3 regions of the Pseudomonas sp. LS1212 genome follow, and region 1 is predicted to be linked to each of the others. Evidence: riboswitches for the same ligand, from Rfam matches in the RefSeq annotation. Region 1 holds a riboswitch; each other region holds the start of a gene.
What was found. Region 1 has a riboswitch for cobalamin ahead of NVV94_RS15400 (ABC transporter substrate-binding protein). Riboswitches for the same ligand answer to the same signal wherever they lie in the genome.

Region 1 (10,495 bases):
TGGCCACCAGGTGCTTGAGCATATCGTTCTGAAACGTCAGCTCGTTGGCCTTAGCGCCAGCTGATACATTCATGCGGCAACTTCCTTGTGGGTTTGATTGGCTGGCGGTGCGGCCCAGTCTCTTACGTCGATTTTGCCGGTAACGGCGGCGGAGACTAGGGCGGTGCGGCGTTCTTGCATCAGTCCGATTGCTACATACGCCTTCTTAACCATTAACTCGATCTTGGCGACCTCTTGCTCCAGATAAGAAACTATTTCCTTTTGCTCATAAACGCTAGGCAGCAATGTATGCATTGCTCGGAGTTCGCCAACATTAAGATTGTCTTTGCCAAAGCCAAACTTCAGCCTATTTACTTCTGCTTTTCCGTAAGCAGAATTCATACAGTATGTGAAATACTCCTTAACCAACTCATCGGAAGGGGTAACGATTAATGTTGTAAACGTGTGGCATTGATCATATTCATCAGGAACACAACAGGTTAAACCTACATTAGAGCCTGTTCTAACTATTACAACATCCCCAGCCTTCACTTTTTTTGAAGCCTGCGCCTCAGCAAAGCCTGGGTTCAAATACAACATATCGCCCCCATCAAAATATCCCTCCTTTATATTCTGATTTCTGATAATTGGAACGCCTTCTTCTTCATAACAATCCGTTACTGACATTGCCAAACCAACAGCCAGCTTCTTGGAGGCCAAAGACAGTGACTTCAGCGTCCAATGCTCTGGCATTAGCCCGACACTTAAAACACCCGAGTCACGCATCTTGGCGTTTGGGTTCAAACCTTTGGTAACGGCATGGCTAATCACGGCCTGACGTTTTTCTTTTAGCAGCTGAATAAGCTGTTGTTGTTTTTCGATCAGGGTGTCGATCTTGGCTGTTTCGTGGTCTAGGAAGTTTGTGATTCTTTGACGCTCATCAAGCGTTGGAAGCCAAATATTAACTCCTCGCAAAATAGCCTGAGTGATGCTAAAAACCTTTACGCCTTTAACTGCGTATCTAATTTGAGCTCTGAACTCACGAGAGTCGAAGAGATATGCATAGAAACGGCTACATTGCCTATCTGCGGGACGGGCAATGATGGTGTGGTATCCAGAAAATACAACATGATCGGTGGTTAGTTGCGTGAAGTTTCCGGAGCCGTCAATGTCCTCTGACGTGTCTGCGAAAACCAAGTCACCCTTAAGTAATAGAGCGCTTTGTGATGAGATTAAGTAATCCTCACTGACGCACTTGAGCTGGTGAATGGAGGGGTCAAGTTCAAAGCCATACTTTGAGTGAACCTCGCCATAGTTAACGCAAAAGACCCCGTCATCTAATAAGTTTTCTTTGGTAATGCCTAATCCTTTGCCAAAGGAAAACATATAGCGCAACTTGCTAACATCCCAATGTGCCGGAATTTCTCTCAGCCACTCAATTGCGGAGTCTTTGTACTCAGAATACGGCTTATATCGCGCTGCCATCAGGAGTGCACCTCTTGCAGTAAGGCCATAATCTCGGCTGATACGGCATCCAGATCCGCATCGATCTCAAGCAAATTCCGTGGCGGTTGGTACTGGTAAAAGTGTCGGTTAAAGGGGATTTCGTAACCGACGATTCCGACTTGCTGATCCTTAGCGTCCTTCTTGCTGGCATCTATCCAGGCATCGGATACGTGCGGCTGCACTTCTTTAAGGAAGTAAGCCTCGTTAATGGCGTTAACGCTCTGGCTCGGGTCAAGTGCGACGTTTTCGTTGTCGCGTAGGTCGCTATCTGTTTGGTACTCCAGCACCTCGCCGTCGACGGCAAACAAGCCATACAGGGGATTGGCTTTGGTTTTGTGAACCTTCTTGATGATCTTGGCAGCGGCTGGGTTCTTCCAGCTCACCGCATCGATAATCTGCTTTTTGTCTTTGGTGTCCAAGGCAATGCTCTGTTGCTTGCAGGCGGCCTTGATCGCGTCATCAAAAGTGTTCATGTCGTCGTGCTGGGCAGTGCCGATGATGGCCTGCAGGCTTTGTGCTTTCAGTAACAGCCTCTTCTGATCCAGCCACGTTGTTCTGTTAAGCAGATCTTTGATGTGCTTCTCTTTTAGATCGGAGAAGTGCAGTTTGAAGTAGCGCCGAATGGCATCTTCATGTGCGCTCAAGTCGCCGTAACGCTTACAGGTGTCACAGTCGCTCCAGCTCTCACCCTCTACTGCGCTGTACTCCTGGTAGAGCCATTTCATGGCGGTGTTGATGGCACCCGGAGCAAAGCGACATTCAGCTATGCGTGCATCGCTGAATTGGAAGGACTGCCGCAACGGGCGCTCAATGCTGATGCGGCGATAGCCAAACTCATAGCTGTTGAAGATCTTGCTGGCGAAGGTCTTGGCTGCCTCGGCTTTCGGGTTAGCAGCCTGGCGGCCCCGATTACTCTTTTGTGCGGCTTGTTTGTCCAGCTCGTAAGCATCGACTGCGGTAAAGCTGCCGAAGGCGCGGATCACCGTGGCGATATCGCTTTCGTCCATTTCATTGCGCTTGGAACCGAGGGATTTGCGCATTTTTCCGCAAAGATTCACGCCATTGATCAACTGTACCTTGCCCTTACGTTCCTGGGCTTTTTTGTTCGACAGCACCCAGACATAGGTCGAGATTCCGGTGTTGTAGAACATGTCGGTAGGTAGGGCGATGATGGCCTCGAGCAAGTCGGATTCTAGAATGTAGCGGCGGATTTCTGATTCGCCAGAGCCAGCACCACCGGTAAACAATGGTGAACCATTGAGGATGATGCCGATTCGACCGCCGCCCTGGGAGCCGTCGCGGAGCTTGCTGATCAGGTGCATCAGGAACAATAACGAGCCATCGCTAACCCGTGGCAGGCCAGCGCCAAAACGGCCGTTGAAACCTTTTTGCGTGTGCTCGTCGTTGATGTCTTGCTCGATCTTTTTCCAGTCCACGCCAAAAGGTGGGTTGGAAAGCATGTAGTCAAATTCAGTGGCGTCCAGCTGATCGTTCGACAGGGTGTTGCCGAGCTTAATGTTGCTGACGTCTTGGCCCTTGATCAGCATGTCGGCTTTGCAGATGGCGTAACTCTCGGGGTTAAGCTCCTGACCATAGGCGCGCATCACGGCCTGCGGGTTGAGCTCATGTACGTATTCCATGCCTGAAGATAGAAAACCTCCAGTACCCGCTGTTGGGTCGTAAATGGTTCGGATGATGCCGGGCTTGGTCAGCGCATCATCGTCCTCCATAAACACCAGGGAGGTGGTGAGCCGCACGATGTCACGCGGAGTAAAGTGCTCCCCAGCGGTGTCATTTGAGCTTTCCGCAAATCGGCGAATCAACTCTTCAAACACCAGGCCCATGTCGTGGTTGGAAACTGCAGCAGGGTTTAAGTCAGTCTTCCGTACCTTCTGCACAACCTTGTAGAGCAGGTTGGCATCGTTCAGTTGCCCGAGAAATTCGGTGAATTTGAAGTGTTCGAAAATCTCCCGTGCATCTTTGGAAAAGCCCTGCAGGTAGGACTCCAGATTGGCCTTGATGCCGGATTCACCGAGCTTGGACAGATCCATTTTTGAGGTATTGAAAAACGACAGCCCACCGCTGGCACGCAGGAGCAGTTTTTCCTGGGCTTCTTCGGAAATATTGAGTTGCTGGACGCGTGCATGCTCCGCCAGCACCGCCGCCTTGCTTGCCTCCAGCACGCACTCGAGTCGACGCAGCAAGGTGAACGGCAGAATGATCCGACCGTACTGGCTTTGCCTAAAGTCACCACGGAGTAAATCGGCTAAAGACCAGATGTAGGCGGCCAGATTGTTAGAGGCTTGCGACATTATTTGGAATTCCCTGTAGTGCTTGGCGGATGCTAATGCGGTGCGCAGCACGATTAAAAATAAATTTGGCGACATTATGCTGCAACGACAGTGCACCGCTATGGCTAAAGCTGAATTTCCATTCGAGAGGCAGCGCGGGTGCTCGCGCTAGTGCGAAGGGCCGTTTTTGGCGCTGTCTGGTGGGAGCGGGGAGGTAGGTCTGAGTGCATAGGTCGGGACAAAGGGACGCGGACGCGGATCAAAAAAAGGCTCCCCAACAATCCTGGGAGCCGTCAAAGCTGGTTTACACCAGCATACGAGAGAGGGAGGTGATTGCCGCCCCCTGCCTGGCGGGAACAACTCTAGGCATACCAGTCCACAAAACGCTTGAAGTCTTCAAGGTGATTGAAAGTCCAATACTGAACTTCCTGTCCAAGCATTAGGCGTGGAGCGTGTTTACGATTTAGGTTCGAGTTGCGTGTCTCCGAGGCTTTATAGCGCCGTTTGGGGGAGCATGGAGCTGTCCCCAGGGCTGAGAGCTCTGTCCAGCAATAGATTTCATTTCGAACCCGCTCCAGAGCCAACTGACGTCCAGTACCGGTGGTAAACCCTGCAATCTTGTCGGAGGGGGCAGCAATTCGTTTCAGATTCTCAGCGCAATAGGCTTCAGCTTGTCTTGTCAGTTCCATGATCAGACCACCACTGTTGGATTGAAACTTCGGCGACCGGATAACCACCGGAGAGCCTCGGGGACTTCGACAACTGTTCGGGTGCCTTGCTTTGAGGTGACGAGGCGATCTTGAGCGGTCAGGAGCGTTGCGTTCCTTACGGACTTCTCGCTCATCTGAGCCATTATTGCTATCTCCAGCAAGGTCAAGAATCCAGAGTAGAGTCCTTCCAGGGCAGCGGGAATGCCCTCGATATCAGGTCTGTCGGAATCGAGACTCGCGCGAATTCCTCCCATCACCAGTGTTTTTTCCAGCATCTTGGGCGGTGAGGCGCCGTAGTGCTCAACATAGCTTCGACCCGTCGCGACAAAAGCACTCAGATCCAGCCAGTCCGCGTCGTTGTCATGGCCTTGTGACGGCCACTTACCTTCCACCGCATATTCGTAGCAGACCTGTGTAGTGGTCTAATGAAACCGGACACCCATTTAGGCGAGAATGCTCGCCAGATCGAGGTGTCAAATGACCAAACAACGCCGTTCCTTTTCCGCTGAATTCAAACGCGAGGCTGCCGACCTCGTGCTCAAGCAAAACTACAGCTACATCGAAGCCAGTCGTTCACTCGGCGTCGGCGAGTCGGCACTACGCCGCTGGGTTGAGCAGGTTCAGAAGGAGCGCCAAGGTGTCACCCCGCTAAGCAAAGCGCTGACCCCGGAGCAGCAGAAAATCCAGGAACTGGAAGTCCGGATCGCCCGCCTTGAACGGGAAAAATCGATACTAAAAAAGGCTACCGCGCTCTTGATGTCGGAAGATCACGAGCGTACGCGCTGATCAATCAGCTTAGCGTCCACGAGCCGATTGATTGGCTGTGCAAAGTGTTTGAAGTCACCCGCTCGTGTTACTACGCCCAGCGTCTCAGGCGCCGGACTCCTGATATTGAGCGGCTTCGGCTGCGCAGTCGGGTCAATGAACTGTTCACAGAAAGTCGTAGTGCTGCGGGCAGCCGCAGCATCTTGTCGATCATGCGTGAAGACGGCGAGCAACTGGGGCGATTTAAGGTACGCAGCTTGATGCGTGAGCTTGACCTCGTGAGCAAACAGCCAGGTTCTCATGCCTATAAACGAGCGACGGTCGAACGGTTGGATATCCCGAACATCTTGAATCGGGAGTTCGATGTCTCGGCCCCCAACCAAGTGTGGTGCGGCGACATCACCTACATTTGGGCCCAAGGGAAATGGCATTATCTGGCTGTTGTGCTAGATCTTTGCGCGCGCCGGATAGTGGGTTGGGCATTGTCGGAAAAGCCGGACGCCGAGCTGGTTATCAAGGCACTGGATATGGCCTATGAGCAACGAGGAAGACCTCAGGGCCTGCTGTTTCACTCGGATCAAGGGTCGCAGTATGGGAGTCGTTTATTTCGCCAGCGGCTGTGGCGTTATCGCATGCGCCAGAGCATGAGCCGCCGGGGTAATTGCTGGGACAATGCGCCGATGGAGCGTGTGTTTCGCAGCGTGAAAACTGAATGGATACCGACCATGGGCTACCGAACTGCTCAAGAAGCCCAGCGCGATATCAGCCATTTCTTGATGCATCGGTACAACTGGATTCGCCCCCATCAATTCAACGGTGGGCTGGCGCCAGCTCAGGCCGAAGAAAAACTTAACGTCGTGTCCGGGATTAGTTGACCACTACAGGGGCGGGAGGGCAGATTGCCGGTGCTCCTTCAGGCCGAAGCTTGGCGATGGAGGAAAGTGCCGTGCGCAGATCAGCCATCGTCGGTGCACCAAGGCACAACCGAACACCACCGCTCGCCAAGGCCTCTGGATTAGCAGCGGTGGAAGCGGGCGGGGGCCCAGTCCCTTGGCTTGCTGCTCTAGGTGTAGCGCTTCATGACTGGGCATAGGCAGCCACACGTGATATCCACGATGATCCGGGTCACGCATCATCTCGCCTGGCATCGAGTGAGCCAGCGCCACGCGTCGCTTCGATTCGTCCTGGATCGCCTGGCTGACGGTCTCGGCGGTGCCATCGGTCAACCATTGCTCCATGACGGCACGTAGAGCGCGGCCGGGCCCGGTTGTCTGTCAGCCAGCATTTGATCCAGCGCCTCCGGAACGATGCCTTCTGCATCCATACGCACGCCGACGACAGGGGTGCGCTGATGTCGAGCGAGGGCAATCACGCCCGGATAGGTCTGTGCTTCGGTGAACAGTGTGCCGCCCGGACTGCAGACCACCGATAGCGCGAGAGACACCGCGTGATGAGCGCCACCGGTCAACAACAGGCGTCGAGGGTCTGCGTCCACGCCTAGACCTGCGAACCATCGTGCCAGCAGGCGACGATGTTCGTCATGGCCACCTACTGGTGGATAGTCATTGAACAGGCCCGAATCAACGCGCCTAGCTATTGCCGTTAGTGTTCGAGCCAGTAAACGCGCGGTCATTACCGTTTGCAGGGCTATCAGCGTCGTCACAGGCAGGGCCTGTACAACCTTTAGAATTGCGAGCTGGTGCTGGATATCCAGGTGATTGGTCGGTTCGTCCAGCAACAGGATCTGTGGGCGCTGGGCCAAGGCTCGAGCGATGTGCACGCGCTGGCGTTCGCCATCAGAGAGGCTGCGCCACCTGCGGGTGCTCAGGTGGGCAGCGTCGACGTCGCAGAGAGCCTGGTGGACGATGGCATTGTCATTGCCCGACCAGGGGCTCAGCGCCGACAGCCAGGGCGTTCGGCCCAAGGCAACGGCATCGAACACGCAAATCGCATCGTCGGTGTCGGCCTGCTGTTCGACCACCGTGGATTTTCCCGAACCGTTGGGCCCGACGATGCCGAGGGTCTCGCCGCGACGAACGCTCAGGTTGATGTCGTGCAGGAGTGCAACGTCGCGGGCATTGAAACCAAGGCCGGAACAGCTCAATACGGATTCGCCAGCAAAGGGCGCCGCGGCGCTCATCGGGAGCTCCTCCGGCCTATCAGGATCAGCGCGAATACGGGGGCGCCAACCAGTGCGGTGATCACCCCCACAGGGATCACCTGTCCCTGATCGCAGGTTCAGGTCTTGCCGGGTAAACCAATAGGATCAATTACTTAGGCTCGCAGCGATGTGGGCCTAAGGCGTTTATGGGGGTTTTCGTACCTGTACCATGTCTATAAGACACTGGGCACGGGCGTCCCAGTCCGGCCAGAAGGAGCCACTAGTCAGCATGGTGGAAAATAGCTAGCGTTGCTTGGTCTGCCGTCTAAGCTGATTGAGCGGCCTTGGCTTGCCGTCTATGTCGTGAGCAAACGCAACATTATATTTTGCAGTTAAGCCGTTCCCAAACGCGTGATACGAGATGTGTGGAAAGGAGGTGTTGTGACAGGAAGCAAGAAATGCCCGGTCACAAACACTTGTCGACAATCATCTAACGCATTATTGGAGATAAAAATGGCTATACCACTCAGCAAAATCGTAGGCATGACCCCCGAAACTGAGGGCAAATTGAAGGAAAAGGACATCCATGACAGCGATCAACTCTTAGACGCATGTCGGACACCACACGAAAGAAGCGAACTGGCAAAGTACTGCGGCCTGACAAGACCAAAGCTCTTAGCATTGGCCGATCGCGCAGATCTGGCTCGTATTCATGGGGTCGGAGGAGTTTTATCCGACCTATTAGAGCATATTGATGGAGTGAAAGCGATTCCCGATCTTGCCAAGCAACGGCCAGAAAAATTGCACTCTGAGTTGGAGGAATTGATTGAACAAAAGAAAATCAAATTGGTAGGTAGGGCACCCACCTTTGAATTGGTGAAAGACTGGATCAAACAGGCTAAAGCTTTGGAAAAGATACTGTAGCCAAGGTGGGGTGACAAAAAGCGAAGTATTGCCCACCGTAACTGCCTAACAGTTACATCAGCCCGGACTGCCGACTATACTGTTCTTAGTTGGCAGCCGGTTATGCGGCACGTTAGTACGCGACGGTCCGCTTTGATCCCACACGCTCACTCCATTCATGCATTTTCTAGTTCTCGCTGGCGACGCCTAGAGTAGCTCTCTACGACGACGCGCCAGCGCCTGCTCGGCGGCTGAGCCGGCATAGCTTTCAAGGTTGCCACTATGGGTTTGCCGGACCACGGCGTTGTCGCGCCTTTGCTCATCCGTCAGGGATAACTCTTCTGCCCAGCGGGTGCGGTCAGGATCGTCTACGGGTTCAGGCAGGACAAGGGGCATGCTGTCCGGGTAGGGTGTCCGGCGACTGCCAGCGTGGGGCCTTGCAGGCTTCCTGCGGGCTAATGCCAGCTTCATGCGCTGCCTTGGGTAAAGCGAAGGCGAAGCGAATTGCAGCGTCTTTTTCGGACAGAACGTTGACTTGCGTGTTCACCTGCACATCGGCATCATCTTTGGGCATGGCTGGCATCAACCGGGCAAGGCAGTTGGTGTATCAGGTAGGTCGGGATCTTAAGTTCGTGAAACTGCTCGCGCGTGCCGACCGCCCCCTGCGGGCCGACCATCCACTCCAGCTGCACTGCCACCAGCTCCGGACGTTTGCCGATCACTGCCTCGAAGCTTGGATCGTTATCGGCCAGGCGTTCGACCTTGTCGTTCTGTGCCTTGTACTTGGCCAATACATCGTTGAACCACAACGAGGTGCCGACCAGCTTGTCGCCGAGCCCCAGGGCATAGAGCATTTCGGTGCCGGCCTGGCCGATGGTCACTGCACGGCCTGGTGCGTGCTGGAAGGTCAGCGTGCTGCCGCAGTTCTCTACAGTCAGGGGATAGTGGGTAGGGGCCGCATGGGCGAGGGCGGACAGACCCAGACCCGTGATGAGGGCGGCAAAGCGGGGCAGCAGCATGATGCAATCTCCATTTGAAGCGTACGCGGAGCGGGGGTGTACAGTCTGGAAACACATCATCGAACGCTGCCGCAGGAGCAGTGCAAGGCCGGTCACCGAGGTGACGCGCGCGGCAAGGATGTCCTTCCCGGACACCCCGCCGGTTAGTGATTTGCTTGGCCGGCAGGTCTCCTGACTGATGCGTCATCGCCTGGCTCCAGCCTTCCCGGAAGCAATCCCAGTGGCAGTTCAGGAGCAGGCTCAGCACCTACAGTTGCGGGGGCAGTTCCGTTTGATGCTGCATAAGCACCACGGATTCCCTATTAATCCCATTTGGAAACCGGCGGCGGCATGGTAGTCGATCATGCTGCCCAAGGGGGGCCCATGTGCGGATTAGAAGTATTTGAGCCGAGCGACATCGCGACCCTGGTTTAAACCGAACAGTGCAACGCTGACTATATAGAGTGCTTTCAGTAAGTAGCTGCAGAAGCTGCAAGAGCAGGGCTTGGCAACCGCCATCATTTTTGTCGTTGACAACGGTTTGAAACGCTGTAGAATTCGCCTCCCGCAACGAGAGATCGAAGCGAGTCAAGTGTTTGAAGTTAAACGAGAAAATCGAAAAACTTCTGAAAATAAACGCTTGACAGAGACAGAGGAAAGCGTAAAATGCGCACCTCGGTTGAGACGAAAGAATCAACCAACCGCTCTTTAACAACTGAATCAAGCAATTCGTGTGGGTGCTTGTGAGCTCAGACTGATAGTCAGAAAGATTATCAGCATCACAAGTGGCTACATGAGCAATCATATAGTTCATTTTGAGATTGCTGAGCCAAGTTTAGGGTTTTCTCAAAACCCAAGCAGTATTGAACTGAAGAGTTTGATCATGGCTCAGATTGAACGCTGGCGGCAGGCCTAACACATGCAAGTCGAGCGGCAGCACGGGTACTTGTACCTGGTGGCGAGCGGCGGACGGGTGAGTAATGCCTAGGAATCTGCCTGATAGTGGGGGATAACGTTCGGAAACGGACGCTAATACCGCATACGTCCTACGGGAGAAAGTGGGGGATCTTCGGACCTCACGCTATCAGATGAGCCTAGGTCGGATTAGCTAGTTGGTGGGGTAAAGGCTCACCAAGGCGACGATCCGTAACTGGTCTGAGAGGATGATCAGTCACACTGGAACTGAGACACGGTCCAGACTCCTACGGGAGGCAGCAGTGGGGAATATTGGACAATGGGCGA
Region 2 (10,495 bases), 1.1 Mb from region 1:
TCATCAGCGGCAGGTGGAAGTCCTGGCGCTGCATTTCGCGGGCAACGTGGACCATCTCATCGAGCGACGGGGTAATCAGCCCGGACAGCCCGATGATGTCGCACTTCTGCTCCTTGGCCACTTGCAGGATCTTTTCGGCTGGGACCATTACGCCGAGGTCGACGATGTCGTAGCCGTTGCAACCGAGCACCACGCCGACGATGTTCTTGCCGATGTCGTGAACGTCGCCCTTGACCGTGGCCATGAGGATCTTGCCCTTGGCTTCGGGTTTGTCGCCTTTTTCCAGTTCGATGAACGGAATCAGGTGGGCCACGGCCTGTTTCATTACCCGTGCCGACTTGACTACTTGCGGCAGGAACATCTTGCCGGCACCGAACAGGTCGCCAACGATGTTCATGCCGGACATCAGCGGGCCTTCGATCACTTCGATCGGGCGGGCGAAGGACTGGCGCGATTCTTCGGTATCTTCGACGATGTGGGTGGTGATGCCCTTGACCAGCGCGTGCTCGAGACGCTTGTTGACGTCCCAGCCACGCCACTCTTCGGTTTCGGCTTCCTTGACGCTGCCGTCGCCCTTGTACTTGTCGGCGATGGCCAGCAGGGCGTCGGTGCCTTCGGGGGTGCGGTTGAGGATGACGTCCTCGACCCGCTCACGCAGCTCCAGCGGGATCTGATCGTAGATCTCCAGCTGGCCGGCGTTGACGATACCCATGCTCAAGCCGTTGCGGATGGCATGCAGCAGGAACACCGAGTGGATCGCCTCGCGCACCGGGTTGTTGCCACGGAACGAGAACGACACGTTGGACACGCCGCCGCTGGTCAAGGCATAGGGCAGGTGGTCGCGGATATAGGCACAGGCGTTGATGAAATCGACAGCATAGTTGTTGTGCTCTTCTATGCCGGTGGCGACAGCGAAGATGTTCGGGTCGAAAATGATGTCTTCCGGCGGGAAGCCCACTTCATCGACCAGGATATCGTAGGAGCGCTTGCAGATTTCTTTCTTGCGCGCTTCGGTGTCGGCCTGGCCGGCTTCGTCGAAGGCCATCACCACCACGGCCGCGCCATAGCGCTTGCACAGCTTGGCGTGGTGAATGAACTGCTCCACGCCTTCTTTCATGCTGATCGAGTTGACGATGCCCTTGCCCTGGATGCACTTCAGGCCCGCCTCGATGACTTCCCACTTGGAGGAGTCGATCATGATCGGCACGCGCGAGATGTCCGGCTCGCCGGCAATCAAATTGAGGAAGGTGACCATCGCCTTCTTCGAATCGAGCATGCCCTCGTCCATGTTGATGTCGATCACCTGGGCGCCGGCCTCGACCTGCTGCAGGGCGACTTCCAGTGCTTCGGTGTAGTTGTCTTCACGGATCAGGCGGGCGAAGCGGGCGGAGCCGGTGATGTTGGTCCGCTCGCCGACGTTGACGAACAGCGATTGCCGGTCAATGGTGAACGGCTCCAGGCCCGACAGGCGGCAGGCCTTGGGAATGTCCGGGATCACCCGCGGGGCATAGCCCTTGACTGCCTCGGCGATGGCCTTGATGTGCCCCGGCGTGGTGCCGCAGCAACCGCCGACGATGTTCAGGAAGCCGCTTTGGGCGAATTCTTCGATGACCTTGGCGGTTTGCTCGGGCAGTTCGTCGTACTCGCCGAAGGCGTTCGGCAGGCCGGCGTTGGGGTGTGCCGAAACATAGGTGTTGGCCTTGTTCGCCAGCTCTTCCAGGTACGGGCGCAATTCACTGGCGCCCAGGGCGCAGTTCAGGCCGACGGAAATCGGCTTGGCGTGGCTGACCGAGTTCCAGAACGCTTCGGTGGTCTGCCCCGACAGGGTTCGGCCGGAGGCGTCGGTGATGGTCCCGGAGATCATGATCGGCAGTTCAACGCCCAGCTCTTCGAACACGCCTTGTACGGCGAAGATGGCCGCCTTGGCGTTGAGGGTGTCGAAGATGGTTTCGATCAGGATCAGGTCGGCACCGCCTTCGATCAGGCCTTTGGTGGCCTCGGTGTAGTTCACCACCAGTTCGTCGAAGGTGACGTTGCGGTAGCCGGGGTTGTTCACGTCTGGCGACAACGAGCAGGTGCGGCTGGTCGGGCCGAGCACGCCGGCGACGAAGCGCGGCCTGTCCGGGGTTTCCAGGGTCTTGGCATCGCACACCTGGCGCGCCAGGCGGGCGCCCTCGACGTTCAGCTCATACACCAGCGTTTCCATGCCGTAGTCGGCCTGGGATACCTGGGTGGCGTTGAAGGTGTTGGTTTCGAGGATGTCGGCACCGGCATCCAGGTAAGCCTTTTCGATGGCGCCGATCACATCGGGGCGGGTCAGCACCAGCAGGTCATTGTTGCCCTTGACGTCGCTCGGCCAGTCGGCGAAGCGCGTGCCACGATAGTCGTGTTCCTCCAGGCGGTAGCTTTGGATCATGGTACCCATGCCGCCATCGAGTATCAGAATGCGCTCTTTGAGGGCTTGCTGAAGTGCTTGGAGACGAGCGCTGCGGTCAGACATAGGACTACCTGGTAGGGCGGATACGAAAGATGCGGAATAATAACAAACCTGCGCGGTATTTAAGCGTATCAATCATTTGCATGAATTTGGCTCATGTTGGTGCGGGTGTCTCACGGGTAGAATCGCCAGGTTTTTAATTTTCAGGACACCGGCACATGGTGCATCGCTTCCTTGCCAGCGCCTTCGCGTTGCTCGTTTGCAGTTCGGCGCTTGGGCAAGCCCCTCTCTCTGGCTCGGCTATTTCGTATGCCCGGGATGTTCAACCGATCTTTACCGAGAAATGCGTCGCCTGCCATGCCTGCAATGATGCCGCCTGCCAGCTCAACCTGGGCAGCGCCGAAGGCGTTGTCCGAGGAGCTTCGAAAGTCCCGGTGTACAAGGGGGACCGCAGTGTTGCCGAGGCGCCGACCCGGCTGTTTTATGATGCGAGCGGCAGCGATGCCTGGCGCCGCAAGGGTTTCTATTCGGTACTCGACGCCCAGGGCAACCAGGCCGCGCTGATGGCGCGGATGCTCGAGCTGGGCCACAGCACGCCGCTGCAGCCCAATGCCAAGCTGCCGGAAGAGATCGTGCTGGGGCTCGATCGGGAAAACCTCTGCCCGTTGCCAGGCGAGTTCGATGCTTATGCCAAGTCCCATCCCAGGGAGGGCATGCCGCTGGCGGTGACCGGCCTGACCGAGCCGCAATACCAGACCCTCAAGCGCTGGCTGGCCGTTGGTGCACCGATGGAGCAGAACGCCATCATCCCCAGCGCCAGCGAAGCAACACAGATCGCCGACTGGGAAGCCTTGTTCAACCGACCCGGTTCCACCGAGGCGCTGGTGGCGCGCTGGCTGTACGAGCACTTGTTCCTGGCGCACATCTATTTTACCGGTGGCGAGCCGGGGCACTTTTTCCAGTGGGTTCGTTCACGCACGCCCAGCGGCAAGCCGATCGACCTGATCGCGACGCGTCGGCCCAATGACGAGCCGGGCAGCGATTTTTTCTATCGGTTGATGCCGGTGCAAGGTGTGATCGTACACAAGACGCATATCACCTATCCCATGGGGCCAAACAAGCTCAAGCGTGTCGAACAGTTGTTCTACAGCGGTGACTGGCATGCCAGATCCTTGCCTGGCTACGGTCCGCGTCACCGCGCCAATCCGTTCGAAACCTTCGCCGCCATCCCGGCGGTTGCGCGCTATCAGTTCATGCTCGATAACGCCGAGTATTTCGTGCGCACCTTTATCCGTGGGCCGGTCTGCCGTGGCCAGATCGCTACCGATGTGATTCGCGACAACTTCTGGGCACTGTTCCAGGAACCTGCGCATGACCGCTTTATCACCGATGCCAGTTACCGGGGCGAGGCCACGCCCTTGTTGGCCATGCCCGGGCAGATCGACGATGTCGGCAGTGTCTTGAGCCTGTGGCATGCCTACCGGGACAAGCGCAACGAGTATGAAAGCTTGCGCCGCGAGGCTTATGCGCAAATGCCGGCACCGAGTTGGTCGACCCTCTGGGCCGGCAACGACAACGCGTTGCTGACGATCTTCCGACACTTCGACAGTGCTTCGGTCAGCAAGGGGTTGGTAGGTGATGTGCCCAAGACCCTCTGGTTGTTCGACTATCCCTTGTTCGAACGCACCTATTATCAGTTGGCGGTCAATTTCGATGTGTTCGGCAATGTTTCGCACCAGGCGCAGACGCGCTTGTACTTCGACCTCATCCGCAACGGCGCGGAGGTCAACTTTCTGCGCCTGATGCCGGCCGAACAACGCGGCGACATCCTCGGCGACTGGTACCAGAAAAGCGGCAAGATCAAGATGTGGATGGACTATGAGAGCATCGATACCGATACGCCGAGCGGTTTGAAACTGGACGAAAACAATCCCAAGCGCGACTTTGCCCTCAAACTCGTCGAGCGTACTGGCAGCCTCAATGCCAGGCCCGATCCGATCAACCGCTGTCAGGGCGCTTATTGCTCGCGGCCGGGCATCGGTGAGGAGTTCAGGAATGTCGAGCAGGTGCTCAGCCGCCTGGCGTCACGCCCGGCCGCGGGGCTGAAAGTCATCGACCAGTTGCCCGAGGCGACCATGCTGCGCATCGAGGGCAGCAACGGCAAGCGCGTGGTCTACAGCCTGCTGCGCAACCGCGCCCACAGCAATGTGGCGTTCATGCTAGGGGAAGCCCATCGCTACCAGCCGGGGCTCGACACCTTGACGATCTACCCCGGGGTGATGAGCAGCTATCCGAATTTCATGTTCAATGTCCCGGCCAGCGATGTGCCGGAGTTCGTCGAGGACATGGAACTGGCCAAAACGCCGGAAAACTTCGAGCGGATCGTCATGCGCTGGGGCGTGCGGCGCAGTCATCCGCAGTTCTGGGAGTACTTTCACGACCTCGCCAGCTATATCCGTGAAACCGAGCCGGTGGAGGCCGGTGTGCTGGATATGAACCGCTACCAAAACCTCTGAAGCGGGTATCAAGGTGCTCCTGCCCTCGTTCCCACGCAGAGTGGGAACGAGGGCAACGAGGGCATCGCAATGCACGACCGCCGAGCGGTTTTTCGCGACCTTTTACAGCTTGTCGTGGTCCGACCTCTGGGATCCCGGCCATGCCGGGGCCTGAAGTATCGATATCAATACAGGCCGTCAGAGGGTCCAGGATGCTGTATTCGCTTCAAGCTCTACGAGCGCTGGCCTCCCGGGCCAGTTACGTGCTGATCGAGAAGCGCCTGTATCACCAGATCAAGGGGTGGTTGGACAGTCATCTGGCAGTGCCTGCGACCGTGCCGGTAACCCGACAAAATTACTAGGACTTTTTCAGGCGCGCCGTTTCGCGTAAACTGCCGGCAAGTCTGTGAGGAACTTCCATGAGCGCCATTACCATTACCGACGCCGCGCACGATTACCTGGCTGATCTGCTCTCCAAGCAGAACACCCCGGGCATTGGCATACGCGTATTCATCACCCAGCCGGGTACCCAGTATGCCGAAACCTGCATTGCTTACTGCAAGCCGGGCGAAGAAAAGCCGGAAGACACCGCGCTGGGGCTGAAAAGCTTTACCGCCTGGATCGACGGCGTCAGCGAGGCGTTCCTGGAGGACGCTGTTGTCGACTACGCCACCGATCGCATGGGCGGGCAACTGACCATCAAGGCGCCTAACGCCAAAGTACCGATGGTCAACGCCGACAGTCCGATCAACGAGCGCATCAACTATTACCTGCAAACCGAGATCAACCCGGGGCTTGCCAGCCACGGCGGTCAGGTGAGTCTGATCGAAGTGGTCGAAGACGGTATTGCCGTGTTGCAGTTCGGTGGCGGTTGCCAGGGTTGCGGTCAGGCCGACGTCACCCTCAAGGAAGGGATCGAGCGCACGTTGCTCGAGCGCATCCCTGAGCTCAAGGGTGTTCGCGACGTGACCGACCACACGCAGAAAGAAAACGCCTACTACTAAGGAAGGCGTTCGCTGCAGATGAAAAAACGGCGCCCCGTGAGCGCCGTTTTTTATGCCCGATCAACCGGCCGTGCGAGCGCAGCCTTCGGGCTTGACGCTGTCGGCCAGAATCAACAATTCATAGGCGGCCGGCTGGCCAATCCGGGCAAGCTCTCCTGCCACTTACGGCCGGTACAGGTGAGCGTGGCTGGCGCGGTACAAGGCCGACTCCGAGAAGCTGTCAGTGGCCAGTACCCGGCCCACCAGAATCAGCGCGGTACGGCGAAAGCCCTTGTCCCGGACCTTGTCGAGAATATCGTCGAGGGTGCCGACGACCCAGTCCTGATCCGGCCAGGTGGCGCGGTGCACCACGGCAATCGGGCAATCGTCGCCATAGTGCGGGCGCAGCTCCTCTATGATTTTTTCAAGGTGCTGGACGCCGAGGTGGATGGCCATGGTCGAACGGTGCCGGGCCAGGCTTGCCAGCTCTTCGCCGCTGGGCATCGGGGATTTGTCGGCGTAACGGGTCAGGATCACGCTCTGGGAGATCGCCGGCAGCGTCAGCTCGACGCCAAGCAGGGCCGCACTCGCCGCCGTGGCAGTAACGCCGGGAATGATCTGGTAAGGGATGCCCAATTCTCGCAAATAGCGAATCTGTTCACCGATGGCGCCGTACAGGCTCGGGTCGCCGGAATGCACGCGAGCCACGTCCTGGCCCTTGGCGTGTGCGGCTTGAATCGTCTCGATGATTTGCTGCAGGTGCAGCTCGGCGCTGTTGACCAGCACCTCGGCACAATGGCCTTCGAGCACGGCAGCCGGCACCAGTGAGCCGGCGTAGATGATCACCGGGCAGGTGCGGATCAGGCGTTGCCCCTTGACCGTGATCAACTCCGGGTCGCCGGGGCCTGCACCAATAAAGTAGACCGTCATTGGAGAATCCTGAAAAAGCCTGGAAACGCGTTTTGCTTGAAAAAAACTCAAGTAGCCGACGCGTGCTAGAGGGAGATTATCGAATATTTTGCCGGGGAGCAGCCAATGCCAGTGTGGCGCGAGCAGATGTGCAGCGCGGTGCTTTCAGTTCGGCTGAGCAGCCGCCCAGCTGTTCGGCCAACGCCAGCGCACAGCTTTCGGCGATGCCGAAGCAACCGGTATGGCGATGGGCGAGGGTAGACCGATGGTTGAGTTGCGGCTCGAAGCGGGCCAGTTCAGCCGAGCTGAAAAACACCAGTGGCAAACCGAGTTGCTCGGCCAATGCCAGCAGCCCGGGCTCCTGACATTTCAGGTCGATGCTGGCAAGGCCGGTCAGCGCCGAACGCTGCAGCCGGTATTGCAGCAACGTCCGGTCAAGCAGGGCGCCCAGCTCGCTGGCCGAGCAACCGCGTTGGCAGCCGAAGCCGGCCACCAGGACCTGCGAACGGCCGGCCAGGCTCATCAGGCCTGGCTTTTGCGACGAAACAGCCAGGCGCTGATCAGGCCCAGTGCAACCCAAAACACGGCATTGGTCAGCAAGGATGCGATCTGGAACTGCGATTCCAGCGCTTCGGGGGCCAGGCTTTCATGCACTTCAGGCTGCGGTGCGCCGATGAAATGCGGCACCACCAGAATCGCTGCGCCCAGGACCTTGAGCAGCCAGTTCTTGCCGAACGCGATCAGCGCCAGGCCCACGGCAGTGGAAGCGGCAGTCCCGACCCACCAGGTTTGGCGCAGGGCCAGGTCTGCAGCGGCAGTGCCGGGCAGCTCCGGCGGCAAGCCCAGGTTTGGCGCCAGGCAGAACACGGCGAAACCGGCCAGCCCCCACAGCACGCCTTCGGAGGTGCGGCCGGGTGCACGCAGGGTATACAGCGCGGCCAGCATCAGCGCGAAGCCGACGGCGACCACCAGGTTGCCGCCAGTGGTGGAAAGTAGGCGCTGCCAGCCATCTTCCGGCGCCCAGGCTTCGGCATCGTGGCTGTGCCCGGCCGCAGCGCCGTCGGCATGCTCGTGTGCTTCGACGGCAGGGGCCGCATTTTCATAGGTTTCCGCTTGCAGGATCAGCGGGACGACCCAGAAGCTTTGCAGCAGGGTCAACAGCAGGGCGGCGAGCAGGCCGGTAAAGCCTGCAGTCCGGGCAATGCGCTTGATCATGTTGGCTGTTCTCAATGGCACGGGAAAGCGGCGCTGTGACGGGTGTCATGCGCGGCGTTGTGAACGGCTTCGATGTGCGAGAAACCGGCGAAATAGACCAGGCAGATGCCGAGCACGGAGGCGCATATGGCGACGACCAGGCGTTGGGTCTGGGTGGACGTGACGACGGCTGAGTGGCTGGCGGTAGTGATGGGCATGGCGCTTCCCTCTTGTGGTGATCGAGGCGGCCAAGCGCGAAGAACCCCTGCGCGCGAGCTCGCAGAGGTATCAACAGCGCCCGCCCACCGCGGGTTTGTCAGGTATGGTCTGGGCCGGTCTCCGGGCTTGCGAGGGGCTGGCGTGTTGCTCAAGCCTGCAAGAATCACCTTCCCATGCCGGACAGCTGGCACAGTGGATCTGATTCTTCTCTCGCTTACCGTTGCGGGGGCAGCGCCGGACTTGCCAGGTAGTGTAGTAGCACCTGACGCACCGGTTTCCCGTTTCACCCTGTGAAGGGCACCCAAACGAATCCGCGTAGGAGAGCATGGGTGGGTGGGGGGCGTCAAATGGCATGTGGGGTGTTGGTTGCTTGGGTATGCGCCTGTTCACACCTTTGTAGCCGCTGCCGAAGGCTGCGCTCGCGTGCGAAGCAGGCGCAGGATCTTGAGATTGCCAGGGGGCCTTGCGGCCCCAGCGCAGCCTGGCGGCAGCGGCTACGCCGATCGAGGTGCGCCGGACAGGGAGCCCCGCCGCGCAATCAACTCGACAGATGCGATTGACCAACCCGCAACCACTGCGTAGCCTTGCCCATTCGAGGTTCTCCAGCCTTCAAGCCGGAGCTAAGACGGGAACGCGGTCCAATGCCGCGGCTGCCCCCGCAACTGTAAGCCGTGAAAGATCCGACAATGCCACTGCACTGATGCGGGAAGGCGTCGGGCTCGCCGATCGAAAGCGATCGGCACACAGCAAGCCAGGAGACCTGCCTCGGACAGATTCTCACTACAACCGGGCGGGGTGATCCGGTGGCGAATGCGACCTCGTGCCTGGCACCGAGGTACTCGTCCTGCATGCCCGCCATCCGCCAAGGGCATCCAATGAAAACACTGGCCAAACTTCCCGTCACCATCGTCACCGGCTTCCTCGGCTCGGGCAAAACCACCCTGTTGCGACACATGCTCGACAACGCCCAGGGCCGACGCATCGCCGTCATCGTCAACGAATTCGGCGAGCTGGGTATCGACGGCGAGATCCTCAAGCAATGCAGCATCGGCTGCACTGAAGAAGAAGCCAACGGCCGGATCTTCGAACTCGCCAACGGCTGCCTGTGTTGCACCGTCCAGGAAGAATTCTTCCCCGTGATGCGCGAGCTGGTCGAGCGCCGCGGTGACCTCGATCATATCCTTATCGAAACCTCGGGCCTGGCGCTGCCAAAGCCTCTGGTCCAAGCCTTTCAGTGGCCGGAAATCCGCAGCGCCTGCACCGTCGATGCGGTCATTACCGTGGTCGATAGCCCAGCCGTCGCTGCTGGCACTTTCGCCGCCTTCCCGGATCAAGTGGATGCCCAGCGCAAGCTCGATCCGAACCTGGACCACGAATCGCCCCTGCACGAACTCTTCGCCGACCAATTGGCCAGCGCAGACCTGGTCATCCTCAACAAGGCGGACCTGATCGACGCCCAATTGCTCGCCGCCGTGCGCCGCGAAGTGGCTGAAGAACTGCCGCCGGCGGTCAAAGTGATCGAAGCCAGCAGCGGTCGCCTGCCGCTGGAGGTCCTGCTGGGTCTGGGAGCCGAGTCGGAGGCGCATATCGATGCTCGTCGTACACACCACGACCACCATGACGGCGATGATCACGACGATCATGACCACGATGCCTTCGACTCCATCTCCATCCAATTGCCGCAAGCAGATGAGAGCCTGCTGCTCGATGCCCTGACCCAACTGGTGGTGCAACACGGCATCCTGCGGGTCAAGGGTTTCGCCGCGATTCCCGGCAAACCCATGCGCTTGCTGATCCAGGGGGTCGGCACACGCTTCGACAAGCACTATGACCGCGCCTGGCGCGCCGAAGAAAACCGTGCCACGCATCTGGTGCTCATCGGTCAGGAACTCGATGCCGCGCTGCTCGAGAGCCAACTGCACGCCGCGTTGAACGTCTAAGCCATGCACCTGCTGCGGACCCAACCCGGCGGCTTCGTGCCGGATGACAGTATTGCCGACCTCGGCCAGACACCGGCCGAGCTGGTCATTCTCTGCAGCGGTGATTCCCACCTGGCGCTGCTGGCCGAAACTGCCCAGCAGTTGCCGGACGACTTTCCCAGCCTGCGCCTGGCCAACCCCATGCAGGTGCAAAACCACGCCTCGGTCGACCTCTATGTCGACCAGGTGCTGCGTCATGCCAAGGTCATTCTGATTTCATTGCACGGCGGCATTGGCTATTGGCGCTACGGCGTCGAGCAGCTGGTCGGATTGGCGGAC
Region 3 (10,495 bases), 1.0 Mb from region 1:
TGAGCAGGCCGGCCAGCTCAGCGCGCTGGCCCTGGACATCGGTCAGGGCATCGAGCAGGTAGAGCATGCCACCGCACTCCGCCAGCAGCGGCTTGCCCGCTTCATGGTGGGCACGTATATCGGCGAGCATGCTGGCATTGTCCGCCAGGGCCAGGTGATGCAGCTCCGGGTAGCCGCCAGGCAGGTACAGGCTATCGGCGCACGGCAATGCCCGATCGTGAACCGGCGAGAAAAACGTCAGTTGCGCGCCCATCGCTCGCAGCAGGTCCAGGCTTGCGCCATAGGTAAAGGCAAACGCCTCGTCCCGCGCCACGGCGATGCGCACGCCGGCCAACAATGGCTCGACGGCGACCGGCACAGGTGCCGCGAATTCCACCGGTGGCGGCAGGGCCGACTCGCAGCTTTCGGCCAACGCGGCGGCGGCCGCATCGAGGCGCACATCCAGGTCATTGAGTTCGCTGGCCTGGACCAGGCCCAAGTGCCGGCTCGGCAGTTCGATACCGGTTTCCCGAGACAAGCCGCCATACCAGCGCAAGCCTTCGGTCAGGCTGCCTTCGAGCAGTTGGGCATGTCGCACGGTACCGACCCGATTGGCCAGCACCCCGGCAAACGGCAGGTCCGGCTGATAGCGCGCAAGGCCCAACGCCAACGCACCGAAGGTCTGGGCCATGGCCGTACCGTCGATGACGGCCAGCACCGGCACACCGAAGTGGCGCGCCAGGTCGGCGCTCGAAGGCGTGCCATCGAACAGGCCCATGACCCCTTCGATCAAAATCAGGTCAGCTTCGGCAGCAGCCTCCCAGAGCAGACGCCGACTCTCGTCGGCACCGACCATCCACAGGTCCAGCTGATACACCGGCGCACCACTGGCGCGCTCGAGGATCATCGGGTCGAGGAAGTCCGGGCCGCACTTGAACACCCGCACCTTGCGCCCCTGGTTACGGTGCAAGCGGGCCAGTGCGGCGGTCACGGTGGTCTTGCCCTGGCCGGAAGCCGGCGCGGCGATCAACACCGCCGGGCAATGACGCGCATCACTCATAGTTCGATGCCTTTCTGGGCACGAATGCCGGCCTGGAACGCGTGCTTGAGCATGCCCATTTCCGTGACGGTATCGGCCAGTTCGATCATTTCGGGCTTGGCGGCGCGGCCGGTCACTACCACATGCTGCATGGGTGGGCGTGCCTGCAGGTCGCCGAGCACCTGATCGAGGTCGAGGTAGCCGTGCTTGAGGGCGATGTTCAGCTCGTCGAGCACCACCAGACTGATCGACGGATCGCTCAGCAACTGGCGGGCCACCGCCCAGGCTGCTTCGGCCGCGGCGATATCGCGCTGGCGATCCTGGGTTTCCCAGGTGAAACCCTCGCCCATGACATGGAAGCGAACCTGCTCTGGAAAGCGCCGGAAGAACAGCTCTTCACCGGTGCTGGTGCGGCCCTTGATGAATTGCACGACACCACATTGCATGCCGTGGCCCATGGCCCGGGCGAGCATGCCGAAAGCGGAGCTGCTCTTGCCTTTGCCGTTGCCGGTCAATACCAGCAACAACCCACACTCGTTCGGCGCATTGGCAATGCGCTCGTCGATCACGGCCTTTTTGCGCAGCATGCGCGCCACATGGCGCTCATCACGTTCGGTGGTTTCAGTCATCGCAGCTCTCCGCTAACGCGCAGATGGCCGGCATCGACGAAGCACCACGACAGACGGGGCGCCAGCCCTGGCCTGGTGGCAGGAAATCGTCAATGCCGCTCTCACCCGCGCGACAGATGGATGGATCAAAGCAGACGCAGCGTGCGGCGGCCGTGCCCGGATCGGGCCCGGCGCGCGTCAGGCTGCGTGATGCCGTGGGATGTTTCAGGCCGGTCTCCGGGCTCATGAGTGGGGTGCGCACACCCAGGTCACACGCCTTCCCGGACCCGAACCGCATCCAGTGGCCACTGCGCGACCTTGACTCATTTACCGTTGCGGGGGCAGCGCCGGAATCGCGCGCCATGCACGCCCACCGGCTTCCCTGTTTCACTCCGGCAACCGAAACGATTGCAGAGCACCTGGAACAAGTCGCGAAGGTTAGAGGGTTGGGGATGGAGCGTCAATTATTGGTGGCCGATGACGTGGGCAACAAAATCTGGCGGGTAACGGCTGCCCGGTGACGCTCAGCGTTTACGGCACAGGGTCAGGCCATCGCCCAGTGGCAAGAGCGAAAGATCGACGCGCGAGTCATCCTTCAAGGCGCGATTGAGCGCCTGGATGGCCCGGGTATCGGCGCTGTCGGGTTCGCTCTGCAGCACCCGACCGCTCCATAATGTGTTATCGAAAATGGCCAGGCCGCCAACCCGCAGCAGACGCAAGGCGTATTCCAGATAAACCGGGTAGTTGGCCTTGTCGGCGTCGATGAAGATCAGGTCGAAACTGCCGCCCTGACCTTGCCCCTCCAGTTGTGCGAGGGTGTCCAATGCCGGCGCCAGGCGCAGATCGATCTTGTCGGCCACCCCCGCCTGCTGCCAATAACGCAGGGCCGTCTGGTTGTAGTCTCCCGGAAGATCACAGCAGATCAATCGCCCCTGCGCCGGCATCGCCTGAGCCATGCACAGGGCGCTATAACCGGTGAACGTGCCGACTTCAAGCAGCCGCTGCGCCCCGATCAAGCGCACCAGCAAGGCCAGGAACTGACCCTGTTCGGGCGCAACCTGCCAACGCGCCATGGGCATCGCCTGGGTTTCGGCTCGCAATTGTTGCAGCAGCGGTGTTTCGCGCAGCGAGACGTCCTGCAGGTAGTGGTACAGCGCGTCGTCCAGGTAGAGCGTTTGGGCGGTCATGCCGGCCTCCCTTTGTCAGGGGTTACGCGCCAGGCTGGTCGGCTGCAGGACGCGCTTGGCGTTGAGGTAGGTCTTCTGCCAGTAGGCATTGGACAGGTAATCCAGGCGTACCGTACCACCAGTGGCCGGCGCGTGGACAAAGCGCCCTTCGCCGACGTAGATACCGGCATGGCTGACCTGCGACCCGCCGTTGGTGGCAAAAAACACCAGGTCGCCGGATTGCAGCGCATCGCGCCCGACTTCGGGAGCGCGCAGGCCGATCATTTCACGGGTAGAGCGCGGCAGGGAAATACCGGCAGCATCACGGTAGACGTAACCGATCAGCCCACTGCAGTCGAAGCCCGAGTCCGGTGTATTACCGCCCCAGCGATAGGGCGTGCCGACCAGGCCCAGTGCACGAAACAGCACATCTTCGGCAACCGGCGAGAAATATTGTTGAGGGGCCATGACGGCCGGCTCGGTGACCCGAGGCGACGGGGCATGACTGCTACAGGCACCGAGCAGTGCTGCGAAAAGAACAAGGGCAAAGCGCGCAGCCATCGACATAAACAGAACAATCCTGATCTGATCCGGCTTACTCCGCCGAGAGCCTGGCCATGTGCCAGGAGGTTATAACCCGTTAATACTAGTTGCTATTGCCAAAAACGCACACGGCGACGTGCTTTTTTGAGCTACGTCGCCGTTTTTGCTGCGAAACTGCTGAGCTTAATTGCGCGAGATAACCGTGCTCGGGGCCATGGCCAGCGCACGCTTGGCTTCGATAAAGGTCTTGCTCCAGTAGCGGTCGCCAAGGCTGTCGATGCGCACGCCACCGCTGCGGCGGCTGCTGGAGTGAATGAACTGATCATCGCCCAGGTAGATGCCGGCATGGCTGACACGACCACGACCGTTGGTGCTGAAGAACAGCAGGTCACCGGGCTTGAGGTTGTCGCGAGCGACCAGCGGAGCGTTCACGTTGATCATTTCACGCGTGGAGCGCGGCAGTTTCAGGCCAGCCTCTTCGCGGAACAGGTAACCGATGAAGCCGCTGCAATCGAAGCCGGACGTCTCCGAGGTGCCGCCGAAACGGTAGCGGGTACCGATCAGGGACATGCCACGCTCGAGGATGCTGTCAGCCAGGGCGGGCAGTTGGTAAGGCTTGCTGCTGGAGAATTCGGTCAGCTCTTTTTCGCTCATGAGCTCTTCCTGGAGAATCAGGGAAGGCTGAGCCGAAGCATTGGCGGTAACCGGGTTGCTGACCTGCTGTTGCGAAACCGGCGTATGAGCCGCGCAGCCAAAAAGCAGGGTAACGAGTGCGAGGGGCACGAGGGGTGCGAAGCGCTTTAGCATGGGCACGACCGTGTCAAAATCCATAAGAAGGCGCGACTATGCCTTCTCTCATTCTCATTTGCAAATTCAATCGAAAAAAATGTGACTTGTGAGTTTCCCCATAACCTCTAAGGCCCTCCCCCTCAGATAAATGTCCATGTCACCACTCAGTTCGGTCGGCACCGGATTTATCTCGATCGTGAAGCCACCGCTGGCCCGCGTGCGCAACACCGGTTCGTGAATATAAGGGAAGCTGGCGGTGGTGCCAATCACCAGCACGGCATCGAAACCCAAGGCCATCTGCTTATACAGGGTTTCCAGCGCAGGCTCGGGCAGCAGCTCCTCGAACAGGACCACCGGCGGGCGCAAAATGCCCGAACAGACCCGGCAAAGCGGCGGCAAGGGTTGCTGCAGATGCTCTTGCAAGGCATCGCTGACCGCACCACAGGACTGACAATAAAGCGGGGACAGCTGCCCGTGAATTTCAATCAGGCGCTGCACCGGGCTACCGGCTGCACGGTGGTAGCCGTCGATATTCTGCGTCAACACCCAACAATCGGGCTTGGCCTGCTGCAAGCGGGCGATGGCCTCATGCGCCGCGTTCGGGCGCGCACCCAGGCAAGCGGTGCCCAATTGGGCCAGGTATTTCCAGCACAAGGCCGGATTACGCTGCAGCATGGGGCCGGACAAGGCCTGCTCGATCGGGATGCCTTCAGCCGTTACGCCGTTATACAGCCCACCCAGGCCCCGATAGGTCGGCAGCCCGGAATCGGCGGAAAGCCCCGCACCGGTAATGATCAGGATGCGCTGGGCCCGGCGCAGCACGGCGGCGGCCTGGGCAATCAGCTGTTGATCTACCAACCCAGGGTTTCTTTGAGAAAGGGGATGGTCAGCTTGCGCTGGGCCTGAAGCGACGCCTGATCGAGGCGCTCGAGCAAGTCGAACAAGGCGCTCATGCTGCGGGTGCCGCGGGTGAGGATGAAATGCCCGACTTCATCGGTCAGGTGCAGGCCGCGGCGCGAGGCACGCAGCTGCAGGGCGCGCAGCTTGTCTTCATCGGACAAGGCACGCATCTGGAAAATCAAGGCCATCGTCAGCCGCGACTTGAGGTCGGGCAGCTTGATCGGCAACTCACGCGGTGAGCTGGAAGCGGCGATCAGCAAGCGCCTGCCGCTGTCGCGCAAGCGGTTGAACAGGTGAAACAGGGCTTCTTCCCAGTCCGGCTTGCCGGCGACCGATTGCAGGTCGTCCAGGCAGACCAGCTCGTACTGCTCCAGGTTGTCGAGCAGCTCGATGCCGCGATCGATCAGTTGCGCCAAGGGTAGGTAAACCGCCGGTTCGCCCATTTGCTCGAACCGCAGGCAAGCTGCCTGCAACAGGTGAGTGCGCCCCACGCCCTGCTTGCCCCACAAATAAATCAGGCTTTCAGTCCACCCGGCGTCGGCTTCGCAAAGTCGCTCGACGTAGCCTAGGGCTGCGGCATTGGCGCCTGGATAGTAATTGACGAAGGTTGCGTCATCACGCAGACGCACACCTAGGGGCAGCTGAATCGGTTTCATGCTGGCTGAACAGTTCAAGCGAACCGTAAGGGGCCTCTGTGTAAAGTTAGCAAAGTTTATACCCGTGAAGCCGGGTGCACAATGCAACAGACCACAAGCAAAATCAAAGGTTTGCGGTCACTGCACAATTATTTGAGGGCTATTTGACATCATTCTTGCCACGCCAGGGGCCGCAACCCCCGGCGTGCGGCTACAAATCCGGATCAATCTCACCGCCGTACATATCCGACTCTTTATAGAGATCATTGATGTGTCGCAGCAGCACCATGATCACCGCTGCCACCGGCAAGGCCAGCAACACGCCGGTAAAACCGAACAATTCACCGCCAGCCAGGATGGCAAAAATCACCGCCACCGGATGCAGGCCGATACGATCACCCACCAACAGCGGCGTCAGCACCATGCCCTCGAGCATCTGGCCGACCATGAACACCGCAACGATACCGAGCAAGGGGTACAGATCACCGCCAAACTGGAACAGCCCGGCAATCGTCGCCGCGCCGATGCCGATTACAAACCCCATATAAGGCACGATGGCGGCAAGGCCGGCGAGCATGCCGATCAACAGCCCCAGCTCCAGGCCCACCAGCATGAGCCCGCCAGCGTAGATCACGCCGAGCGCCACCATTACCATCAACTGCCCACGCACGAAGGCACCGAGCACTTCATGGCACTCGCCGGCAAGCGTCACCACCTGCGCTTCGCGCTGGCGCGGCAACAGGCGGCGAAGCTTGGCCATCATCAGGTCCCAGTCACGCAACAAATAGAAGCTCACCACCGGAATCAACACCAGGTTCGCCAGCCAGCCGAGCAAGGCAAGGCCCGAGGCCGTGGCCTGGGTCAGCACGACGCCGACGATGTCGGTGGTCTGCCCCATGTGCTCGGATATCGCCGCCTTGATCTTGTCAAACTTCCAGAAGCCATCGACCAGCCCCAACCGGACCTGCACCCAAGGCAACGCCGTGTGCTGCAACCAGTCGAGCATTTGCGGCGCCAGCTCGTACAGGCGCACCAACTGCCTGGCGAGCATGGGTATCAGCACCAGCAGCAAGAGCGCCAGGATCAGGCTGAACAGCGCGAACACCACGATCACGCCCCAGGTGCGCGACAGCCCTCGCCGCTCCAGTCGATCGACCAGCGGGTCGGCCAGATAGGCCAAAAGAATACCGACCAGAAAGGGCGAAAGGATCGGGTGCAGCCAATATACAAAGGCTGCGAACACCAACACCACAGCCAACCACACCCAGCGACGCGTATCAGTCATCAAAGGCTCCAGACCCAAAGTCAAACCAGGGTGCACTTACCAACGAAAGCGCAGGCCCGTGAAAGGTTGTGGCGCAGCCACGGGTGGCGCGCCCGGGGTTGCGGCAGGGACGGTCGCAACCGGTGCGGTCGGTGCCTCGGCGGGAAGCTCCTGCAATTTGGCCAGGCCCAGCTGAGCCCGCAGCTGATCGGCGCTGCCGGTCACCTGGTAGGTGAGTTTGTCCCCCTCGACGCTCTTCAGGCGCGAGCCGTAAGGTTCGAGTATCCGGCTCAGTTCGGCATAACGCTCAAGGTTCATGCCCTGAACTTGCAGCAGCATGACGCTGCTGGCCCCGGGCTTGGCGACGAAGCGCGGCGCAAGGCGGCCATGAATGGCCAGCATCACCGCATCGGCCAATGCTGCCGGGTCGGCGCCCTGGACAGTGCCCTGCTCACGCTGATCGCCCAGCCACAGGCGCCAGGTGGCCTGCCATTGACCGTTGGCCTCGGTGGCGTGCACCGCCAACAAGGCATCGGCGTCATACCGTGCGGAAGCCGCGCGCAGGGGCGCAGGGTCAGTACCCTCAAGGTTCTGGGCGGTGGCAACGACCTGTTCGTCAAGGTCCGCCAGTGGCAAGCGCAGTGGCAGCCCGCGATGCTGGGCAGCACGGCGCAGCGGCTGGGCGCTGCCCTGGCCGTCGCCGACCAGGCTGGAGCCTTCGGAGCTGTCATTGAGCCACCAACCGAGAATGGCCGGACGGTTGTTGCCCCATTTTGCCAGGCCGGCCTTGCGCAAGGCCCGGTCGGTGGTCACCGGGTCGAAATCCACCAGCAGCGACTCGGGTGGGCCGGCTTCGTAGCCGAACTGGCTGATGATTTGCTGCGGGTCCTTGCGCAATTCGGCGAGGCCTTCGCTCTGGAATGCCTTGGGGTCGCCGGTCAGGCGCAGCACCAGCGTCTCCAGTGCCCGTTGGGTGGCCTGGGCCTTCTCCTCGGCGGATTGGCCATCGACCGGTTCGCGCACCTGGTACAGGTTGCTGACGGTTTCGGCATGCCCGGACAGGCTGAGCAGGAATAAGCAGCTGACCAACAAGTATTTACACAGACGCATGAAGGGTTCCCGACGGGCAGAGACGCGAGCCTGGCAAGCCGCGTGCAAACGATTGAACAGCCATTGTGACCACACTTTCGAGCAAAACATTCAAGCCGCCAGCGCAAGATTTTGTCACGAAGTCACTGCTATACCTTATACAGCCCCCGGCGCGCCAACCAGTCGGAGAGTTCAAGCAAATATTTTTCTGCCATATCGGGCCTGCCCGTCGGCCTGAGGATGGCCGCTACCGGGTAACCCTGATAAAATCGCGCGCCTTCGCAGACCGGAGACGGTCAGGCAGCGGGAACAGAAGGCTGTTCCGCAATCCCTGACAGGTCACGGTCGATTCCACGAATCCCCCCTAAAGGCCTGGATCATGAGCAAGCAACCCTCCCTGAGCTACAAGGACGCCGGTGTAGACATCGACGCCGGTGAAGCATTGGTCGAACGCATCAAGAGCGTCGCCAAGCGTACTGCGCGCCCGGAAGTCATGGGCGGCCTGGGCGGTTTTGGCGCCCTCTGTGAAATCCCGGCCGGCTACAAACAGCCGGTTCTGGTCTCCGGTACCGACGGCGTCGGCACCAAGCTGCGCCTGGCGCTGAACCTGAACAAGCACGACAGCATCGGCATCGATCTGGTCGCCATGTGCGTCAACGACCTGGTGGTATGCGGCGCCGAGCCGCTGTTCTTCCTCGACTACTACGCCACCGGCAAGCTCAACGTCGACACCGCGGCCCAGGTCGTTACCGGCATCGGCGCCGGTTGCGAACTGTCCGGCTGCTCGCTGGTGGGCGGTGAAACCGCTGAAATGCCCGGCATGTACGAAGGCGAAGACTACGACCTGGCCGGCTTCTGCGTCGGCGTGGTGGAAAAGGCCGAGATCATCGACGGCTCCAAAGTCGCGACCGGTGACGCACTGATCGCCCTGCCATCGTCCGGCCCGCACTCCAACGGTTACTCGCTGATCCGCAAGATCATCGAAGTCTCCGGTGCCGACATCGAGAACATCCAGCTCGACGGCAAGCCGCTGACCGACCTGCTGATGGCCCCGACCCGCATCTACGTCAAGCCGCTGCTCAAGCTGATCAAGGATACCGGCGCGGTCAAGGCCATGGCCCACATCACCGGTGGCGGCCTGCTCGACAACATCCCGCGGGTACTGCCAAAAGGCGCCCAGGCCGTGGTCGACGTGGCCAGCTGGCAACGTCCGGCAGTCTTCGACTGGCTGCAAGAGAAAGGCAATGTCGATGAAACCGAGATGCACCGCGTGCTGAACTGCGGCGTCGGCATGGTCATCTGCGTGGCCCAGGACCAGGTCGACACGGCCCTGAACGTATTGCGCGAAGCCGGTGAGCAACCATGGGTCATCGGCCAGATCGGCGTCGCCGCCGAAGGCGCAGCCCAGGTCGAGCTGAAAAACCTCAAGGCGCACTGATGCCCACAACGATGCCCGCAACCTGTGATGTAGTGGTGCTGCTGTCGGGCACCGGCAGCAACCTGCAGGCGCTGATCGACAACCTCCAGGCCGGGGACAGCCCGGCCCGCATCGGCGCGGTGATCTCCAACCGCGCTGACGCCTACGGCCTGCAACGTGCCCGCGATGCGGGCATCGAGGCCCGGGTGCTCGATCACAAGGGGTTCGAGGGTCGCGAGGCCTTCGACGCCGCCCTGATGGAACTGATCGACGGCTTCAATCCAAAGCTTGTCGTGCTGGCCGGGTTCATGCGCATTCTAAGCGCCGACTTCGTCCGTCATTATCAGGGCCGCCTGCTGAACATCCACCCTTCCCTGCTGCCCAAATACAAAGGCCTGCACACCCATCAACGGGCGCTGGAAGCCGGCGACCACGAGCATGGCTGCAGCGTGCACTTCGTCACCGAGGAACTCGATGGCGGACCGCTGGTCGTACAAGCTGTAATACCGGTAGAGTTGGACGACACACCAGAGACCCTGGCACAGCGGGTTCATACCCAGGAACATCAGATTTACCCGCTGGCCGTACGCTGGTTCGCCGAAGGCCGTTTGAGCCTCGGCGATCAAGGTGCACTATTGGATGGCCAGCCCCTGGCGGCCAGCGGCCACTTGATTCGACCCTAGGAGATTTTATGCGTCGCGCCCTGCTTTTCGCTGTCGCTCTGCTCGCACTGCCCGTACACGCGGCGGACCTGAAGCCCTTCTCCGCCAGCTACACCGCCGACTGGAAGCAGCTGCCCATGAGCGGCACCGCCGAACGCAGCCTGAAAGAAACCGGCAGCGGCGTCTGGACCTTGAGCTTCAAGGCCTCGATGATGATTGCCAGCCTGACCGAAGTCAGCACCCTGCGCGTCGACAAAGATGTACTGATGCCACAGTCCTACCACTTCGAACGTGGCGGCCTGGGCAAGGCCAAGAAAGTCGACCTGGATTTCGACTGGTCATCGAAAAAGGTCACCGGCACCGACCGCGGCGATGCCGTCAATCTGCCGCTCAACCGTGGCATC

Region 2: linked by a shared signal. The riboswitch ahead of NVV94_RS10160 (CbtB-domain containing protein) and the one ahead of NVV94_RS15400 (ABC transporter substrate-binding protein) in region 1 are both predicted to bind cobalamin.
Region 3: linked by a shared signal. The riboswitch ahead of cobO (cob(I)yrinic acid a,c-diamide adenosyltransferase) and the one ahead of NVV94_RS15400 (ABC transporter substrate-binding protein) in region 1 are both predicted to bind cobalamin.

The regions. Positions count from the first base shown of each region.
Region 1 is NZ_CP102951.1:3,300,151-3,310,645, reverse strand. It holds gene NVV94_RS15450 (hypothetical protein) at 1-73, opposite strand, end outside; gene NVV94_RS15445 (restriction endonuclease subunit S) at 70-1,464, opposite strand; gene NVV94_RS15440 (N-6 DNA methylase) at 1,464-3,800, opposite strand; gene NVV94_RS15435 (hypothetical protein) at 4,139-4,465, opposite strand; gene NVV94_RS15430 (hypothetical protein) at 4,468-4,878, opposite strand; one part of gene NVV94_RS15425 (IS3 family transposase) at 4,964-5,219, shown strand; one part of gene NVV94_RS15425 (IS3 family transposase) at 5,219-6,126, shown strand; partial or broken gene NVV94_RS15420 (aminotransferase class I/II-fold pyridoxal phosphate-dependent enzyme) at 6,474-6,806, opposite strand; partial or broken gene NVV94_RS15415 (ABC transporter ATP-binding protein) at 6,876-7,391, opposite strand; partial or broken gene NVV94_RS26930 (iron ABC transporter permease) at 7,388-7,489, opposite strand; gene NVV94_RS15410 (DUF4332 domain-containing protein) at 7,866-8,276, shown strand; gene NVV94_RS15405 (hypothetical protein) at 8,463-8,726, opposite strand; partial or broken gene NVV94_RS15400 (ABC transporter substrate-binding protein) at 8,861-9,274, opposite strand; cobalamin riboswitch at 9,418-9,613, opposite strand; rRNA gene NVV94_RS15395 (16S ribosomal RNA) at 10,119-10,495, shown strand, end outside.
Region 2 is NZ_CP102951.1:2,159,977-2,170,471, forward strand. It holds gene metH (methionine synthase) at 1-2,500, opposite strand, end outside; gene NVV94_RS10135 (fatty acid cis/trans isomerase) at 2,656-4,953, shown strand; gene nfuA (Fe-S biogenesis protein NfuA) at 5,352-5,936, shown strand; gene cobM (precorrin-4 C(11)-methyltransferase) at 6,099-6,845, opposite strand; gene NVV94_RS10150 (cobalamin biosynthesis protein) at 6,922-7,347, opposite strand; gene NVV94_RS10155 (CbtA family protein) at 7,347-8,039, opposite strand; gene NVV94_RS10160 (CbtB-domain containing protein) at 8,051-8,236, opposite strand; cobalamin riboswitch at 8,331-8,557, opposite strand; cobalamin riboswitch at 8,816-9,020, shown strand; gene cobW (cobalamin biosynthesis protein CobW) at 9,113-10,177, shown strand; gene cobN (cobaltochelatase subunit CobN) at 10,181-10,495, shown strand, end outside.
Region 3 is NZ_CP102951.1:4,342,192-4,352,686, forward strand. It holds gene NVV94_RS20215 (cobyrinate a,c-diamide synthase) at 1-1,039, opposite strand, end outside; gene cobO (cob(I)yrinic acid a,c-diamide adenosyltransferase) at 1,036-1,647, opposite strand; cobalamin riboswitch at 1,837-2,064, opposite strand; gene NVV94_RS20225 (class I SAM-dependent methyltransferase) at 2,151-2,813, opposite strand; gene NVV94_RS20230 (C40 family peptidase) at 2,829-3,359, opposite strand; gene NVV94_RS20235 (C40 family peptidase) at 3,519-4,142, opposite strand; gene NVV94_RS20240 (NAD-dependent deacylase) at 4,209-4,982, opposite strand; gene hda (DnaA regulatory inactivator Hda) at 4,976-5,680, opposite strand; gene NVV94_RS20250 (AI-2E family transporter) at 5,871-6,944, opposite strand; gene NVV94_RS20255 (DUF2066 domain-containing protein) at 6,981-8,033, opposite strand; gene purM (phosphoribosylformylglycinamidine cyclo-ligase) at 8,392-9,450, shown strand; gene purN (phosphoribosylglycinamide formyltransferase) at 9,462-10,112, shown strand; gene NVV94_RS20270 (DUF3108 domain-containing protein) at 10,121-10,495, shown strand, end outside.